DNA from 2 places in the Nocardia sputi genome. Region 2 is predicted to be linked to the other one. Evidence: riboswitches for the same ligand, from Rfam matches in the RefSeq annotation. Region 2 holds a riboswitch; the other holds the start of a gene.
The links. Region 2 has a riboswitch for S-adenosylmethionine ahead of M8859_RS07670 (rhodanese-like domain-containing protein). Riboswitches for the same ligand answer to the same signal wherever they lie in the genome.

Region 1: another riboswitch for S-adenosylmethionine. It lies ahead of M8859_RS19915 (aminotransferase class V-fold PLP-dependent enzyme); the one in region 2 lies ahead of M8859_RS07670 (rhodanese-like domain-containing protein).

What each region holds. Positions count from the first base shown of each region.
Region 1 covers NZ_JAMFLC010000015.1:67,359-71,566, reverse strand. The annotation lists gene M8859_RS19920 (Uma2 family endonuclease) at 1-187, opposite strand, end outside; gene M8859_RS19915 (aminotransferase class V-fold PLP-dependent enzyme) at 261-1,580, opposite strand; SAM riboswitch class IV at 1,628-1,741, opposite strand; gene M8859_RS19910 (Pls/PosA family non-ribosomal peptide synthetase) at 2,267-4,208, shown strand, end outside.
Region 2 covers NZ_JAMFLC010000004.1:133,409-137,616, reverse strand. The annotation lists gene M8859_RS07680 (RpiB/LacA/LacB family sugar-phosphate isomerase) at 48-494, shown strand; gene M8859_RS07675 (O-succinylhomoserine sulfhydrylase) at 549-1,763, opposite strand; gene M8859_RS07670 (rhodanese-like domain-containing protein) at 1,760-2,176, opposite strand; SAM riboswitch class IV at 2,191-2,307, opposite strand; gene M8859_RS07665 (Rv0361 family membrane protein) at 2,371-2,820, opposite strand; gene M8859_RS07660 (FAD-dependent oxidoreductase) at 3,200-4,208, shown strand, end outside.

The DNA.
Region 1 (4,208 bases), on a different contig from region 2:
CCTGCTCCAACGCGTTGGCCAGTCGCCGCGCCACATTGTTGTGCTCGAAGGTCCCACTGCGGCAGATGATCACATGGCCGTCGACCACCTCGATCTGCCGCTGGATGTCTTCGGGAAGCGCCGCGTAGCCCTCCTCTGTGATGAGGAGGGCCCCCGGATCGGTGGCCCAGACGGGCAGCGTGCTCATAAGTTCGCCTCAGCTCGGATTCGAATACGGCGATAGTATCCGGCGGCGCTGCCCTGATCGGGCGTACGCGGACTCAGCCGACCAAGCAGGGGGCAGCGCCGGCGGGAGCCGTGGAGGTGAAGGGGCGGGTTTCGGGGGTGGGATTCCACAGGCCGTTGGTGACGGTGTAGTCCCAGGTGGGGCCGGTGCGCACCAGGGTGTCCACGGCCTCGACGAGACGGTCGGCGTCGGCGGAGGTGGTGCCGAGGCCGATGCTGGCGCGCAGGGCGCCGGCCAGCCCGAGGCGGGTGAGCAGCGGATGGGCGCAGAAACGTCCGTCACGCACGCCGATGCCGTGCTCGGCGGAGAGATAGGCGGCCACGTGGCCGGGGGCGAAGTCGGCGAGTGTGAAGGCGACGATGCCGACGGAGTCGGGACTGTCAGTCCAGATGCGCAACAGCTGGACGCCGGGGATCGCGGCCAAGCCGTCGCGGAGGCGGTCGGCGAGCCGATGCTCGTGCGCGGCAAGGGTTTCGGCGTCGATGGCACCGAGCGTGTCACAGGCGGCGGCCAGCGCGGCGGCGCCGAGCACATTCGGCGAACCGGCTTCGTGCCGCTGCGGAGCAGGCGCCCACTCGGCCCCGTCGGTACGCACCTCGCGCACCGCCCCACCACCGGCCAGGTACGGCTGGGCCGCGTCGAGCCAATCCCGCTTGCCCACCAGCACACCCGCACCGAACGGCGCGTACAGCTTGTGTCCGGAGAACGCCAGATAGTCGATGCCGGTGTCGCGCAGGCTGATCCGCCGATGTGGCGCCAACTGCGCCGCGTCCACCAGGATGCGGGCGCCGCACTGGTGGGCGATGGTGGCCAGACGCTCCAGCGGAAGCACCTCACCGGTCACGTTCGAGGCGCCGGTCACCGCGAGCAAAGCCGCGGGCCTGCTGCACAGTTCGGCGACCAGCTTGCCGATCGTCTCCTCGACCGTGCCCGCCGCCTGCACGACGCGCCTTCCATTCCTGGTCCACGGCAGGAGGTTGGCGTGGTGCTCGATGTCGAGCACCACCGTGTCGCCGGGGACACAGGACGCGAGCAGGTTGAGCGAGTCCGTGGTGTTGCGGGTGAAGACGACCACCTGGTCGTCGGCGGTGTCGAGGAACCGACAGACCGACCCGCGAGCGGCCTCGTAGCACTCGGTGGAGATCCGGGAGGCGTAGCCCGCACCGCGGTGCACGCTCGCGTAGAACGGAAGCAGCTGCTGCACACGCTCGCTGACCTGCGTCAAAGCGGGCGCACTCGCCGCGTAGTCGAAGTTGGCGTAGGTCGCCGTTCCGCCTTGCACCAGCGGCACGCGCAGTTGGTCACCGGAGACCTGGGCGAGTGCGGCACAGGCGTTGTCGAGGGCAGTAGTCATCACGTGAATCCCGTCGGCTAAGGGACCCGCGATCAGATGAGTCGTCGAGTCCGCGCTTGCCGCGCCCGGTCGGGCGGCGGCCGGGTCGTCACCCGGAGCACCCCACCGCGGAGGAGGGTTGCCGGCCAGCAAGCCGGGGCTTTGCACTGGCACTCATGACCTGACCCGAGAGTGGCAGAAGCGCCCCGGCACTGTCAACCACATCCGACCCGAGTCCCCCACGAGCACCGCGTGGACCTAACCACCATGTGGGAGCCATTACAAGCACCCCCACGAAGACACGCGAGCCGCGCCTGCCTCGCGAAATCGTGGACCCCTCGGCGACAGACGACTGCCACCGCGCCCGGTGCCGCGATCCGCGACTCGACGTTCGGCACCACCGTGCGGGAGGCAACCGACCACTTCGATGAGCGGAATCACACCCTCGGTTCAGCGATCTCGTGGCGAATGCACGAGACTGACCCGCCGACCAGCCGTTGCCCTGCGGAAAGCCGTAAATAGCGGGCTCACCTGCAACAACACCCGCAGCACCGGCCGCTCCCGCGCGCCGTCCGGTGAACAACAAACGACGACAACCCCGGGTACCGTGGACAACTGGCCAGCATGGCGTTTGCCCTTTGGTAACCCAGCTATGACACAACAACAGGAAAGTGTGAGGCAGGTCGATGGGAGGTGCACAGAGCACCATGCTCGAGACAGAGCTCGAGACAGAGGTCGACGCGCCGGCGCGTCCGTTGTCGCGCGGCGATCACGCGCCGGCGGCCAGGACGCTGGTCGACATCCTCACCGCGACGGCGCTCGCGCACCCCGATGCCCCCGCCATCGATGACGGCCGAGTCGTGCTGTCCTACCTGGAGCTGGTCGTCGAGATCGAGAAGACCATGGCTCGCCTCGCCACGGCGGGCGTGCGGCCGGGCGACCGGGTCGGCGTGCGCATGCCCTCGGGCACCCGCGAGCTCTACGTCACCATTCTCGCCATCCTGTACTCCGGCGCCGCCTACGTGCCGGTCGACGCCGACGACCCGGACGAGCGCGCCCAACTGGTCTTCGGGGAGGCGCAGGTCACCGCGATCGTGACCGCGCAAGGCATCGAGACCACCGCCGCGGGCATCCGCGCGGCGGAGCGGCAGCGCGAGGAGACCTGGTCGACGCTGCCCGGCCCCGGCGACGACGCCTGGATCATCTTCACCTCCGGTTCCACCGGAACCCCGAAAGGCGTGGCGGTCACTCATCGCAACGCCGCCGCCTTCGTCGACGCCGAAGCGGACCTGTTCCTCCGCGACGCTCCGATCGGTCCCGGTGACCGGGTACTCGCGGGTCTGTCGGTCGCGTTCGACGCCTCCTGCGAGGAGATGTGGCTGGCCTGGCGCAACGGCGCCTGCCTGGTGCCCGCCCCACGCGATCTGGTGCGCACCGGAGCTGATCTCGGTCCCTGGCTGGTGCGGCGGGAGATCAGCGTGGTCTCGACCGTACCGACCCTGGCGGCGACCTGGCCGGTCGAGGCGCTGGAGGCGGTGCGCCTGCTCATCTTCGGCGGCGAGGCCGTGCCGCCGGAACTCGCCGAACGCCTTGCGGGCAACGGTGATTCGGCTCGCGAGGTATGGAACACCTACGGCCCCACGGAAGCGACGGTCGTCGCGTGCGCCGCGCGCTTGGACGGCCGGTGGCCGATCCGGATCGGACTGCCGCTCAACGGCTGGGATCTGGTCGTGGTGGATCCAGCGGGCAATCCGGTGGCCGAGGGCGAATCCGGTGAATTGGTGATCGGCGGAGTCGGTCTCGCGCGCTACCTCGACCCGGTCAAGGACGCCGAGAAGTACGCCCCGCTGAACTCCGTCGGCTGGGAGCGCGCCTACCGCAGCGGCGATCTGGTCCGCAACGACAGCGCTGGGCTGATCTTCCTCGGCCGCGCCGATGATCAGATCAAGCTGGGCGGTCGGCGCATCGAACTCGGCGAGATAGACAACGCTCTCCAGCACCTCCCGGGCGTCACGGGCGCCGCGGCGGCCATCCGAACCACGAAGGCGGGCAACAAGCTCCTGGTCGGCTATTTGACCGGGCCGGGGACGGACTTCGATGCCAAGGCCGCGCGAGCCGCCCTCGCCGGACAACTCCCGGCGCCGCTGGTGCCCAGGCTCGCGGTGGTCGACGAGCTGCCCACCCGCACCTCCGGCAAGGTCGACCGGGACGCGCTGCCCTGGCCGCTGCCCAATGCCGCCGAGGACGACGACGACAACGACCTGACCGGCACCGCCCAGTGGGTTGCGGGGCTGTGGGATTCCATCCTCGGCGCGGAGGTCGGCGATCTCGACGCGGACTTCTTCGATCTGGGCGGCGGCTCGCTCGCGGCGGCGCAACTGGTCACCGCGCTGCGCGAACGGTATCCGCAGATCACGGTCGCCGATGTCTACGACCATCCCCGCCTCGGCGCGCTCGCCGACCTGCTGGAGCAGACCACGCCCGCGGTGGCGGTCGCCGAGCGGACGGTGCGACCGACGCCACCGATGGCGCAAGCGGCGCAGGTGCTCGCCACCATCCCCCTCACCACCCTCACCGGGCTGCAGTGGCTCACCTGGCTGGCGATCGTCGGCAACATCGCGGCCTGGTCCGGCTCGCTGCCCTGGCTGC
Region 2 (4,208 bases):
GGGTAGGAAGCACGACGCCTGGGCGAACCGGGAACTACGCTGAGTGCATGCGGATCTCGGTGGCGGCGGACGAGTGGGCCGGGGTGGCTCGGGAGCTGGTCGAGGAGCTGGGCAAGCGCGGCCACGAGATCGTGCCGCACGGCGCGCTATCGGACGAGGAACGCGACGACTGGGCGTGGGCAAGCGAAGCGGCGGCCCGCGACGTCGCCTCCGGCCGGGCCGATCAGGCCGTCGTTTGCTGCTGGACCGGTACCGGCGCCTCGATCGCGGCCAACAAGGTCGCCGGCGTCCGCGCCGCCCTCTGCGCGGACGCCTCGACCGCGGCCGGCGCCCGCACCTGGAACGACGCCAACGTCCTGGCCCTGAGTCTGCGTTCGACCTCCAGCGCCGAACTCCGCGAAATACTGGACGCGTGGTTCACGACCGAACCCAGCTCCGCCCCCGACGACCAGGCCAACATCGCCCATCTCGCCGAGATGGAACGGCGCTCCTGACACGCCGCACAGCTGCCCGAGATTCCCCTGACCCCTTGCCCGCGCGCGGCGGGATCAGGAGAGGGCGTGCTCGAGATCGGCGAGGAGGTCTTCGACGTCTTCCAAGCCCACCGAGATACGGACGACGCCGTCGGTCAGACCGATGGTGGCCCTGCCTTCGGGGCCCATGGCGCGGTGCGTGGTGGTCGCCGGGTGCGTGATCAGGGTCTTGGCGTCACCGAGGTTGTTGGAGATATCGACCACGCGCAACCGGTTGAGAACCTCGAAAGCGCGCTTCTTCGCCTCGTGCTCGGGGGCGTTGAGCTCGAAGGTAACCACGGTGCCGCCCGCGCTCATCTGGCTGGTGGCCAGGGCATACTGCGGATGCGACGCCAAGAACGGGTAGCGCACCCAGCTGACCGCCTGATGATCTTCCAGGAAGCGGGCGATACGCAGGGCGGCCTCCGCCGAATGGCGTATCCGCAGCGGCATCGTCTCGAGGCCCTTGAGCAGCGTCCACGCGTTGAAGGGGCTCAGCGCGGGGCCGGTATGACGCATCAGCGTTTTCACCGGACCGTCGATGTAGTCCTTCGCGCCCAGGATCGCCCCGCCGAGCACCCGACCCTGCCCATCGATGTGCTTGGTGCCCGAGTAGACCACCACGTCGGCGCCGAGCTCGAAGCCGCGTTGCAGCAGCGGAGTGGCGAACACGTTGTCGAGCACGACTTTCGCGCCCGCCGCGTGCGCCAGCTCGGTCACCCGGCGCACATCGACCAAGGTCTGCATCGGATTGGCCGGCGTCTCGAAGAACACCGCCTGGGTGGGCACCGACAGCGCCTGCTCCCACTGGTCGAGGTCCTCGCCGTCGACGAAGACGGTCTCCACGCCCCAGCGCGGCAGGATCTCGTTGCACACCACGAAGCACGAGCCGAACAGGCTGCGCGCGGCGACGAGCCGGTCACCCGCCTTCAGCAGCGCGCCCAGCGCGGTGAACACCGCGGACATGCCACTCGCGGTCGCGAAGCACGCTTCGGCGCCGTCGATCAGGCGCATCCGCTCCTCGAACATGGCCACCGTCGGGTTGCCGTAGCGGGAGTAGACGAAGTGCTCGACCTCGCCGGTGAACGCGGCCTCGGCGGCCTCGGCGCTCTCGTAGACGAAGCCGGAGGTCAGATAGAGCGCCTCGGCGGTCTCCTCGAAACCGGAGCGCCGCAGCCCGCCGCGCACGCCCAGCGTCGCGGGGCCGACGCCGTCGGGCAGCGGCTTGTCGAACGCGCCGCCGGTGATCACGACTGCCGCCAGGGCAGTCCGAGGGCGCGCCAGCCGGCGCCGCCGCGATGCCCGAATTCGTCGAGAGGGCCTTCGAAGCCCTCGAGCACGTTGTAAGAGGTGCGGTAGCCCGCCGACGTGGCGGCGATCGCCGCGCCCACCGAACGCTGACCGGAGCGACAGAGGAAGACGACGGGGGCCTCGGGGTCGTGGCCGTCGAGCGCCTGCTTCAAATGCTCGACGAAGGCCTCGTTGCGGGCGCCCGTGGAATCGACCCACTCGATCAGCACGGTCGGCCGTTCGATCGAACTCGTGTCGGGGACGCCGACGAACTTCCATTCCGCTTCTGTCCGCACGTCCACGAGGACGGCGTCGGGATTGTCCCGCAACAGTTCCCATGCCTGCTGCGGAGTGATGTCACCGGCATAACTCATGTGCACCTCCTGCGAATCCGCACTTGCCGCGCCCGGGACCGAGGCGCCGCCAGGTCGTCACCCGGAGCACCCCACCGCGGAGGAGGGTTGCCGACCAGTAATGCCGGGGCTTGACACTGGTTCTCATGACCTTCGACTGAGATTGCACCGACCCGGGTCATCGTGTCAAACGATGGCTCACACTGCGGGAACGCTCAGGTGCAGACCAGCCACTTGTCGCCGGATCTGGTGAGAATCCAGGTGGAGGTGGCCGCCCTGCCGTCCACCGTCGTGGTGACGGTCGCCTTGCCCCGGTCGCCGTCCACCATCGGCGGGTCGATTTTCGCGATCTCGACGGGCTTTCCGGCGCCGTCCTGTCCCGCCAGGGGCGAGCGGTCGGCGTCGAATCCTTGGCACGCGGTGCCGGGCGGCGGCACGATGTCGCTCCGGTTGGAGCCGTCGACGAAGTTGCGCACGGCCGCCACGATGCGGTCGGCTTCTGTGACATTTTTCTCAGCGGGCGACAGCACGCCACCGAGCACGATCGCGATCAGCACGATCACCGCGACCACCGCTGCCGCGACGAACGGGGCCGCGGAGCGCTTGTCGGTCTGATCGACCCGGATGATCTCGTCCTCGCCCGCGGTCGGCTGCTGTTCGGTCATGGCTCGATGATCCCTGGTCGGCGCCGGTATCGAGCGCTCGGCCCCGGCTCGAGACAGTGGCGGCGCGGACCAGCTGCGGGCGGGGCGCGATAGGCGGCGCGGGAGCGGGTAAGCGAGGAATGTGACATGCGATGGCATCCGCCGAGTTCACGCACCGACGCGGGGCGGTATGGACCATCCCGATAGAATCGCGGGACGGCGGCCTGCTGTCATAGCGAATCGGCAGCTCATCGCCGCGGCGAACGGAGCACCGTGCAGCCACGAGCCGGCAACGCCGGCGTCCGCACCGGACGGGTGCGACCGAGCCGGTGCGTCAACTTAGCCTAAGCTAAGCCCAGACGTCATTAATTGTTTCGACCATAAAGGTGCGCGTAAAGAGATGACCGAACAGAGTGAAGTATCGGATGGCGGTGTGCGCGAGCCCTCCGTGGTGACGCAGGCTTCCTCCTCCGGGCCTGACGCGCACACCGCGAGGACCCGCCCGCTGCGCATCGCGATCGTGGGCGCCGGGCCGGCTGGGATCTACGCCGCCGACGCGTTGATGAAGTCCGATGCGGAGGTGAGCATCGACCTGTTCGAGCGGATGCCCGCGCCGTTCGGGTTGATCCGCTACGGCGTCGCGCCCGACCACCCGCGGATCAAGGGCATCATCACCGCCCTGCACAAGGTGCTGGACAAGCCGCAGGTCCGCCTGCTCGGCAACATCGACTACGGCACCGACATCACTCTCGACGACCTGCGGGCCTTCTACGACGCGGTGATCTTCTCCACCGGCGCCAACGCCGACCGGGCGCTGCCCATCCCCGGCATCGATCTCGACGGCTCCTTCGGCGCCGCCGACTTCGTCTCCTGGTACGACGGCCACCCCGACGTCCCCCGCACCTGGCCCCTGGACGCGGAGAAGGTCGCGGTCCTCGGCGTCGGCAACGTCGCGCTCGACGTCGCCCGCGTGCTGGCCAAGACCGGCGACGAGCTGCTGCCCACCGAGATCCCGCCGAACGTCTACAAGGGCCTGAAGGAGAACAAGGCCGTCGAGGTCCACGTCTTCGGCCGCCGCGGACCCGCCCAGGCCAAGTTCACCCCGCTGGAACTGCGCGAGCTCGACCACTCCCCCACCATCGAAGTCATCGTCGACCCCGAGGACATCGACTACGACGAGGGCTCCGAAGCCGCGCGCCGTCATTCCAAGCAGGTCGACATGGTCGCCAACACCCTCGAGCAGTGGGCCATCCGCGACGTCGGCAACCGGCCGCACAAACTGTTCCTGCACTTCTTCGAATCCCCCGCCGAAGTGCTCGGCGAGAACGGCAAGGTCGTCGGCCTGCGCACCGAGCGCACCCAGCTCGACGGCACCGGCAACGTCAAGGGCACCGGCGTGTTCAAGGACT